Regions from separate parts of the Robertmurraya sp. GLU-23 genome, predicted to be linked through region 3. Evidence: riboswitches for the same ligand, from Rfam matches in the RefSeq annotation. Region 3 holds a riboswitch; each other region holds the start of a gene.

What was found. A riboswitch is a leader RNA that binds a small molecule or an ion and turns the genes downstream of it on or off. The one in region 3 is predicted to bind cyclic di-GMP.
Region 1: another riboswitch for cyclic di-GMP. It lies ahead of ACVBAX_RS15460 (sensor domain-containing diguanylate cyclase); the one in region 3 lies ahead of ACVBAX_RS17175 (GAF domain-containing protein).
Region 2: another riboswitch for cyclic di-GMP. It lies ahead of ACVBAX_RS19050 (DUF5667 domain-containing protein); the one in region 3 lies ahead of ACVBAX_RS17175 (GAF domain-containing protein).

What each region holds. Positions count from the first base shown of each region.
Region 1 is NZ_JBRKCV010000009.1:115,340-118,622, reverse strand. Features, by position in the region: gene ACVBAX_RS15465 (LacI family DNA-binding transcriptional regulator) at 83-1,093, opposite strand; cyclic di-GMP riboswitch class I at 1,788-1,874, shown strand; gene ACVBAX_RS15460 (sensor domain-containing diguanylate cyclase) at 2,004-2,963, shown strand; gene ACVBAX_RS15455 (hypothetical protein) at 3,002-3,220, shown strand.
Region 2 is NZ_JBRKCV010000014.1:87,276-90,558, reverse strand. Features, by position in the region: gene ACVBAX_RS19055 (transglycosylase domain-containing protein) at 1-976, opposite strand, end outside; cyclic di-GMP riboswitch class I at 1,178-1,263, shown strand; gene ACVBAX_RS19050 (DUF5667 domain-containing protein) at 1,367-2,527, shown strand; gene ACVBAX_RS19045 (hypothetical protein) at 2,613-2,762, opposite strand; gene ACVBAX_RS19040 (3-phenylpropionate MFS transporter) at 3,012-3,283, opposite strand, start outside.
Region 3 is NZ_JBRKCV010000011.1:156,874-160,156, reverse strand. Features, by position in the region: gene ACVBAX_RS17180 (helix-turn-helix domain-containing protein) at 111-458, opposite strand; gene ACVBAX_RS17175 (GAF domain-containing protein) at 471-1,118, opposite strand; cyclic di-GMP riboswitch class I at 1,285-1,371, opposite strand; gene ACVBAX_RS17170 (mannitol-1-phosphate 5-dehydrogenase) at 1,521-2,663, opposite strand; gene ACVBAX_RS17165 (BglG family transcription antiterminator) at 2,663-3,283, opposite strand, start outside.

The DNA of each region.
Region 1 (3,283 bases), on a different contig from region 3:
TTCATGCTGTGCAGGGTGGGCATGAAATCATTGAACAGATATACATGGTCGTAAATTCCGAGAACCACCTCCTAAAAAGTTATTAATTTTTCTTGCAGCTCTCCCGGATCACCAATGTGGTCGGCAGGGTCACCGTTAATGGAAGCTCTCTCCCATTCAGGCGGTCTAGTAAAAGTTTTACTCCTGTTTTCCCCATCTCCTTCGTATGCACTCTGATGGTCGTCAAAGGTGTACTTGCGAATGAGGCAGCTTCAATATCGTCAAAGCCGATAATGGCAACATCTTCAGGAACATTGAGATTGGCTTCTTGTAATGCTCTTAACGCCCCAATCGCCATCGGATCACTGGCAATAAAAAATGCCTCGGGAAAATTCCTCATATTAATCGCTTTTTTCATTAATTCATACCCCTGTGCCATGGTATACTCACCGATAAATACGCTCTCCGGGTCGAACATTTTTTGTTCTTTCATCAAGCGTTCAAAGGTGGTGAGACGTTTATCTTCAGAGTTGAACTTTTGATTTTTACTATGCTCCTTCTCCCTCCCTCCGATATACCCGATTCTCTTGTAGCCAGTTGAAAATAGATGCTTGATTGCTTTCTCTGTGGCCTTTTCAAAATCAATCACAACCGCATCATACAGATCCTCGTTAGGCGAATGGTTAATGTACACCACATTTTCCACTTTACAGATGGCCTTGAGCGCCATCTCTTTTACCCTACCGACGACAATGAGTCCATCGAGCCCGTCAATCATTTGATTGGTCTCCGTTTCATGTAAACGGAACGTAACGGTTCTGATCCCATGACTCGCAAGTTCCATTTCAATCCCTTGGCGGATGGATAAAAAATAGGGATCATTGATCTCCTCGTCCAATGATTGGGTAACGATAATCCCGATATGTTTCGAAGTCTGCTGTTTTTGTTTCAACCGTCTTTCTAAAATCGTTTCATATCCAAGCTCCTTAGCGACCTGGAAAATACGTTCCCTCGTTTCATCCTGAACGGAAATCGTATCATCGTTATTTAACACCCGTGAAACCGTAGATGCTGATACATTCGACTTGTCCGCAATATCCTTGATAGTAGCCATCTCATAACCCTCTTCATGTTCTTGTCAACTCCCGTAAATATTTTACTTTTCATTTACTAAAATATTTACTGGTTATATTCGAATCATAACATCATTTGGAAGGGCTTACAAGTATAAAAACTAACTTTTCTAAAAATTTATATAGTTTATGTGTTATATAAATACTGATATAGTACGATTTTCTTATTAATGATCAATTCTCATCTAGTAAATTATTTAGTATTATTCTTCTTGCGTAGTTCCTCAGGTTAAAAATATCCTTTTTCACTTCAGTAAAAGGATCATTGGTAACTTGTAAGGCCCTGTCAATTACTACTATTAAGATTTTCAAAATCAATCTTGAAAATTTTCTCATATAGACGTTATCTGATAAATATTTAAAAAAATAAAAAAAGCCGAGCCACTAGGCACGACCTCTACTTTCTTGTCTGATTTGTTTTTTTCTTATGCTCCTTAGTATCGATGAAAGTATCAAATATGGAGGAATTGTTAGAAAATGCCAAGAAGTTCCTTCAGGTTGTACTTGAAGGATGATTGTAAGAGATACCAAGAATACAATAGCAAGGGGAATATCCCACTTGTGTCGCACTAGCCAGTTTTTCATATAAACACCTCTTGATTATTTGGTTCAAAGTAACTTTTATTGATATTAAAAATTTAGCTATTATAATAGAAACAGGACTATTTACTCAATAATAAAAAAAGGCAAACTCATTGAAAAATGACGACGCAAAACTATAGGGACTAAGGTCGTATTCGACTAAGTTAGCCAGTTACCGATTAAAGTGATTCAAGGCCTATCGGTAGCGGTAGGTCTTTTATTATCTTAAGTACTCTAGGAACAAAGGACATCCATTTACTTAATAGTATGATTTATATTTTAATATATTCTAAAAGATGAGGGTCTAAAATGAGCATACAGTTTACATCAGGGTTAATTACAGGTATGGCTATAGTTAGTTTGATAATCCCTCTTTTATATAGAAGATGGGAAAATCAAAAAAAGAAGATAATAGAAAATCAGAAAAGTTTTGTTCACATAATTGAAAATACAAGGGATTTTCTATATTATTTTCAGGTTTATCCAAAAAGAGAATTCAAGTACCTTAGTCCTTCAGCTGAACATTTTTTTGGAACAGGTTCGATTGAGCGTGCCTTTAAGAATTCCGACATACCCTTTATCGATATTCATCCCGATGATTTTCATATTCTTGAAAAAAAAGTTAAGGGAGAACTAAATTTTGACGAGAGTATTGTACAGCGATGGCTTGATAAAAATGGGGAATATAGATATTTTGAAGAATATGCTACACCCATTTATAAAAATGGAAAGCTTGTTGCGATACAAGGAGTTTTAAGAAATATCGACGATAAAATCCTGTTAGAAAAGGAGTTGCAGTATCAAATTAGCCACGATTCTTTAACTGGGATATATAATCGGGAGTACTTTGAATATAAATTTGAACAGTTTGATCAAATATTAGATATTTCTATAGCCATTATCATATGTGATTTAGACGAGTTGAAATATATTAATGATCATTTCGGACATAAAGAGGGAGATTTTATCATCATGGAAACAGCGTGGTTACTCAATAGATTCTCCTCAGATGTAGTAACAGTTACTAGACTTGGTGGAGACGAGTTTGCTCTCATACTTGAACATTCTACAGAGGTCACCGCGAAAGAACTAGTCGATGAAATAAAAAAGGAGTTTAAAAAGTATAATGAAACCTCTAAGAGGGAAATCAAATTATCGATCGGCTTTTCTTTCGAAGATCATTCTTTGGGCAATATGACCAGCTTATTCTCTAAAGCTGACAAAAATATGTATCATGCTAAAAAGAGAAATAAAAATAGAATTAATTAATTAGAAATGTAAAATACAAATGAAAAGAACGGGATGGGATGGATATTATTTTAGGGATGGGTCAACTTATTGGTACTGTTCAACCTGAACAGAAAGATAGCCAGATTGGTGATGTGCTAGTGGAATTGCGTGTGTTTGATAAGTCGTATGAGTTTGAAAACAATGAAACAACGGTTACTAAGAGTGACATTCGATATAATTTGAAATATAGCCAGGCATCAGGGGTTATATTTACTGTTTCAAAAGTAACTGAATAGAGATAAACAATCCCCTACAGTCTTGTAGGGGATTAATTTTTATATACGAGTCCTACTAATGGT
Region 2 (3,283 bases), on a different contig from region 3:
ATAGGCTATTATCGTTATACACTTCTTCAGCCGCATTTTGAATGACTGGATTTAGTTCTGTATAAATTCTCAGACCACCTGAAAGAATCTCGTTTTCAGTTAGTTCATATTGTTCAATCGCTTCTGCAATGATATGGTCGACATAATAAGGGTATTTCCCTTTATAACCATCGATTTTTTTTCCTTCTAAAACGATTGTCTGTTCTTTTGCCTCGTTTCGTTCCGCTTCCGTAATATAGCCTTCTTCTTCCATAAGTGATAAAACAAGATCTCTTCGTTCTACCGATCGGTCCATATCCTTAAATGGAGACAAAATGGACGGGGCTTTTATTAATCCCGCTATCATAGCTGATTCCCCAAGAGTTAATTCACTAACATCCTTTCCAAAGTACGTCTGGGCAGCACGTTGGATTCCCCATGCCCCTTCACCAAAGTAGATTTGGTTTAAGTATCTCTCCATAATTTCATCTTTTGAATACTTTTGTTCAATTCTTTTTGTAATAATAAGTTCTTTAAACTTTCTAGTATATGTTCGTTCTTGTGTTAAAAAAGCATTTTTAGCTAGCTGCTGTGTTAATGTACTACCTCCAGCCACGATTTCTCCACTCAAGGTGTTTTTTATCAATGCCTTCGCAATGGCAAAATAGTTAATTCCATCATGCTTATAAAACCTCTGGTCCTCTGTTGCAATCACCGCATGTACAACAGTGTCCGGTATTTTCTCAATACTAACGCCTTCAATATTAGATGATGCAATTTTACTTGCGACCTCTCCCCTTTGATCAAAAATGATGGTCGGTTGTGGTGCTGGTTCTTCTAACTTGCTCACGTCTGTTGTCCAGATTAAGATGTTAAAAATCATAAAGAAAACGAGAGCCATACCTATAATTGCCGAAAGTAACTTGATTTTTGCGCTCTTTGAAGTAAAGGTACTCCAAGAAAACTTTGATGACCTTCTTTGTTGTCGTCTTTCCATTCTTCCCACGAAAAAATCTCCCACCTTTTGCTTAAAAAGTTAACTATTATGTTATACCCGATTTATTAAAAATAAAATGTCTGGATTATCTTATAAAAAACAGCTTGAAGGTTTATACTACTTCATTTCTAGATACTCCTCACAGTGAATTTTTACCTGTATATTAAAATCCTTCCCGATAGTAAGATAGAAGCAGGAAATATCCGATAAGGGCAAACTTATAGAAATATAAGGACGCAAAACTACAGGGGCTAAGGTCAAATGAACTACGCCTGCCAGTTACCGAAGAGAATGTAGGACTACAGGACTATTCTTCGGGACTAGTCCTTTTTGTTTCAATAAAAGTCTTTTGGATAAAGATTTCTAAATTTATTCCAGGGAGAAAAATGGATGAAAAGAAAATGGACCGCTCCACTCGTTATCTCAAGTATGTTTTTGTTTGGTAACTCTGTACTTGCCGAGGAAACCGCTGACAGTTACGATCCAGGAACAACGCCTGACCAATTTATCTATAGCATGGATCGATTAGTAGAAGACATTCAACTATTCCTTGCATCTAATGGCTCCGAAGAAACAGATTTACTCCTTCAATTTGCGGAAGAACGTATCGCAGAGGCAAAGGCCATGTCCGAAGAAGAAAAACAAGAATTTGTTCAAGAAGCTATTGAAGACTATCTAAAAATACTTACAGATGCTGAAGAAACAATTGCTGAAATGATAATAAATGAAAAGATGAATGAGGAACAGGTTTTAGAATTAGATGAAAAGCTTGAAGATTCAACTGAATTAAATGAAGAAGTTGGCGAACTACTAGATGAAAGCTTACTAGAAGACGTTGAGGAGAAACAACAAGTTCTAGCCAAACTCCCTTCGATTGTAAATGGACTTGATGAAACAAAAGTAAAAGAGTTACGTGATTCCGGTTTGGGATATGGCCAAATTGTACAGGTATTTATCCTAGCTAATGCAACAGATAAGACCGTTGAGGAAGTTGGCGCTCTTTTTAATGGTGAAGACAAGGGATTTGGAGATGTTGCAAAGGAACTAGGCATCCATCCGTCTGAACTATCGAATGGAAAAAAGAAGGCTCCTAAACAAACCGTGTCCACTATAGAACAAGAGGAACAAATAAACCCAGATGTAGAAGGAACTGACGAAGAAAAGACGGAAACCGATGATGTAAAGACAGAAGCAATTTCGGATAGCACTGAGGTTCAGTTAGCATCTGTTGCAAAAAAGGAAAATTCTGTTCAGCAACCTTCAGAACAACAAAAAGAAGAAACAAATCGCTTAGAAGAAGAACAACGCAAAGCAGCGGAAAAGCAAAAAGAAGAAGCAAATCGCTTAGAAGAAGAACAGCGTAAAGCTGCCGAGAAGCAAAAAGAAGAAGCCAAACGTCTAGCAGAAGAACAGCGTAAAGCTGCCGAGAAGCAAAAAGAAGAAGCCAAACGACTAGCGGAAGAACAGCGTAAAGCCTCCGAGAAGCAAAGAGAAGAAGCGAAACGTCAAGCCGAGCAACAAAGCAAAAGTAACGAAAAGAACAAAGATTAATCTGTCAGCCACTGATTATTCAGTGGCTACTTTACGTTTTTTTAAATGAAAAAGCAGTGAAAATTCACTGCTTTTTCCAACCCACTTATTTCTGTCCATGATTATTCTGATGATTTTGTTCTGTTTCATCTGAAGTACTTACAAGCCCATAACCTGTTGAGCTTATTTCTAATTTTTGCTCATTCTCTTCACTAATTGATAAAAGGCTTTTGTACTCACTGTTTTCTTTCGTCATGATGTACCTCCAAATCTTAATATGTTTATATAGTGCGTCATAAGAAAAAGTTTATGACTTGAGAGTCGAAAAATCAGAAGCCTACGCGTCATAAGAACTCGTTTATGACATTAGAGTTTAAAAATAAGAAGCCTACATGTCATAAAAACTCGTTTATGACATGTAGGCTGAAAAATCAGAAACTTTCGCGTCATAAGTTATGCAAAAAGAGCATGAACTTTAATAGGTCCATGCTCCCCACAAACTTTTTTAATAATTAAACCGCCTTCTTGAACCAACAATAACTAAAATCGCCGGAATGGTACAAATAATCATACCTAAAAAGGCAAGATTCGGGGAAATCTCATACAAGAATCCACCTATCAGTGTTAATACAGCCGTGCTCAAGCTTAATGCAATCGCAGAATAAATTCCTTGAGCATTTGGAATTTGTTCCTTTGGTAGATTCTTAGTGATATAAGTAATAAACGCGTAATGTGCCACTCCAAAGGATAAAGCATGTAAACCTTGAGAAAGAATAA
Region 3 (3,283 bases):
ATATTACAAATTTCTTAATTTTAATATTTGGTACAATACCCAATTTTTACTATTATTTTGCAAGCTCCATACAATAAAAAAACAGGAAACTCAAATGAGCTTCCTGTTAATTAACCTAATTTTTCCTTATGGTTCTTTGAATGACTAATCTTTTCTAAAAGTATTCTAATTTGTTGAAAATCCTCTTCTTGAAGAGGAATCCCTTCCCAATGAAGTTCTTTATGTGAAAGCACTTCTTTTACGTTTAATTCTTGAAGAGGGGCTACATTTAACAAATAATCGACCGAAACCTTATAATAATTTGCAAACATAACGAGTTTTTCAAGGGAAGGCTGTCTAAATTCCGATTCGTACCCCGCATAGGTGGATTTAGCCACTCCTACTATTTTCGCAGCATTTTCCATTGTTAACTGGTGTTTTTGTCTTAATTCTTTAAGTCTCTCACCAAAACCAAACATAGTATTCACCTTTTAATCAGTTTGTTTTATAACCGATAATAAATGAGACTTCACTCTTGCTAGTTGTTCCTCAATCATCTCGTTCCCTTTGCTAAACATATTGATTTCATGAATTGTAAATTCTCTTATGTTCTCAGAAAACACTACGGTATGTCCAACCATTTTATCATTATACTGGATTGGGATGCAACAAACAGCCTTATAGCCCGCCTTTAATAAATCCGTTTTGTGGTTCAGAGAAACTATGTCCTCTCCTTTCTCCACATTTGATATGGCTACAATCTCTTTTCCATAAACAGGTATGTCGTCACCATCCTGAATATCATTAACTGTAGATAGGCCTTGAGAATAATCATTATAGTGCTGAGATACTTTTGAAATTGATGCATTCCATAGTTTTTGTTCCTTTTCATCAAAAAGATAAATTCCGCAATCAATCCCTTTAACACGATGTTCGAGTAGCCTTGTACAACGATGTAACATCATTTTTGTTTCCATAGCCATGAAATCAGCTTCACTAATCACATCGTTTTTGTATAATTCCTTAAATATCTCACTCAAATCAAGTGTATTCTTCATTGTTGGCTCAATCCTAGATAATATTTTACTTATCTCTTTGGTGTAACGAAAACTTTTCAGAGAATGTATGATTTTGTCCATTTTTATACCTCATGTTAGTGATAACTTGTAACTAACCCATTTTATTTTCGAAAAGTTAAATTGTTTAAGAATGTATGATAATAACGAATAATAAAAAGCCCACCAAAAGATTGGTGAGCTTTAATAAAAATAGGGAATAATCCTACCATTTTATTAATCCAACCCTTTCGGTAACCCGGCGATCATTACTGTACTTAGCTTTAGACCCGTAGCTTTGCGTCCTTATTTTTCAATAAGTTTGCCATTATCGATGGTATATTTCCTTTAAAATCGACTATTAATTGAACTATGTTTAGAAACCTTTTCACAAATTTTATCACATTAAACCCTAATTAAGCTATTACCAACATTATAAAAAAAAGGTTGACGGTAACCATCCGACAACCTTAATTTAGAAAGAATTTACCCCTTCAATCCTTCATAGTGTCTAATAATCTCTTTAGCAAGTTGGCTTGAGTCCTCAAGACCACATACTTGTTGAAGCACATACGACACTCCATGTTTGTTAATCATTGACTGAAGCTTTACTGCATCTTCATCTTCTTTGTAATCAAAAAGTAAGGCTGCAGCAATAGCCTTTGCTAAATTATCGTAAGAAAGGCCCACTTTTTGAGCCTGTTGGGCTGGACGTACGAGTCGATCCTCTGGCCCAAGCTTTCTTAACGGGGAACGACCTACTCTTGTCACACCGTCATGTAGATGAGCATTTTCAAAACGTTTAATGATTTTCTCAATATATTTTTGATGTTCTCCCGGATCTAGATGGTACTGTTTGATTAAATAAGCACCCGTCTCACCAAGTGTGGCCTTCACCTGATTGTAGATATCCATATCCGCTAGAGTTTGGTCAATCGTTTCTTTGTTGGCAAGATAACCGAAATAAGCAATCACGGCATGTCCTGTGTTAACCGTAAACAACTTTCTTTCAATAAATGGAGCTAATTCAGGAACGATAATCATTCCTTCAATAGGAGGAATTTCTTCTTTCGTTTCTACCACCCATTCATGGTAAGGTTCAACAAGCACATCTAGAGAACCTTGATTATTTTGAATCGGTACAATCCGGTCCACAGCTGAATTTAAGAATTCTACATGAGCAAGTACCTTTTCTTGCATTTGATCATCAAGATGCTCAAAGATATAGCCTCTTAAAAGATCGGTAGCGGAAATTTGATTTTCACAGGCAATTACATACAGCTTGTCATTATTTTCTTCTACCCTAGCAGCCAATCCCTTTGCGATTAATGGTGCGATTCTCGGGAGGATGTTAGGTCCAATAGCCGTCGTTAAAAAGGCTGCCTTCTTGATTGTTTCTATTACTTCATTTTCCTGTGTTAGATTATTCAATCCTGAAACATTCTCAATAAGAATACTCTCTTGTGCATCTGTTGCAAGCTTTACTTTATATTGTTTTTCTTCATTTAATTGATTAATAATTGGTTCGGCAATATCTATGAAAGTAACATGGTATCCTGACTGAGAAAAAAGGGCTCCAATAAATCCTCTCCCGATATTACCTGCTCCAAAATGTACTGCTAGTTTCATTACATCATCCCTCTATCATTTATTTTTAAATTCGACTGTAGATAATCCGAAAAAATAGACTCTAACCTCTTATAAATTAGCTCTTCATTTGCCGATGAAAAAATCAAAATAGCTTCATCGGTCTCAATAATATTTGTACTAATTAAGCTAATAATCTCCTGCTGTCTGTTACTTAACTCTAATGGGGCCAGCATGAGCAAGAGGTTCTTCATCATAACCAGGTTTCCATCCATTCCCCTAACCAGACAAGGATTAGGCAGATGGGCAATTTGGAAGATCAGCTCACGTACATGCTTATTTCTTGCATGAAATAAGGCTAAATTGGTCTGAGGAATCCCGAGACCGCCTCTTTTTTCCCTCTCTTTTAACGAATTTAGAATGCCCCCAGAATCAGTCACTAGATTCTCTTTCTCGGCAATCTCCAACATCTTATTAAGGATCAATTCCTGGCTTTCCGAATGCTTCATCCTGTAAAATCGGTAATTTTGCATGATGGACTCTATACTCTGATGAATACTCTTAATGTCCTCTAGCATGTCATGCAAATCGATGTTTTTTTTAACAACAGATGAAGGTACAGAATGGCGTTCGATCTTTTTGTATTTTTCACCCTTTGCTAT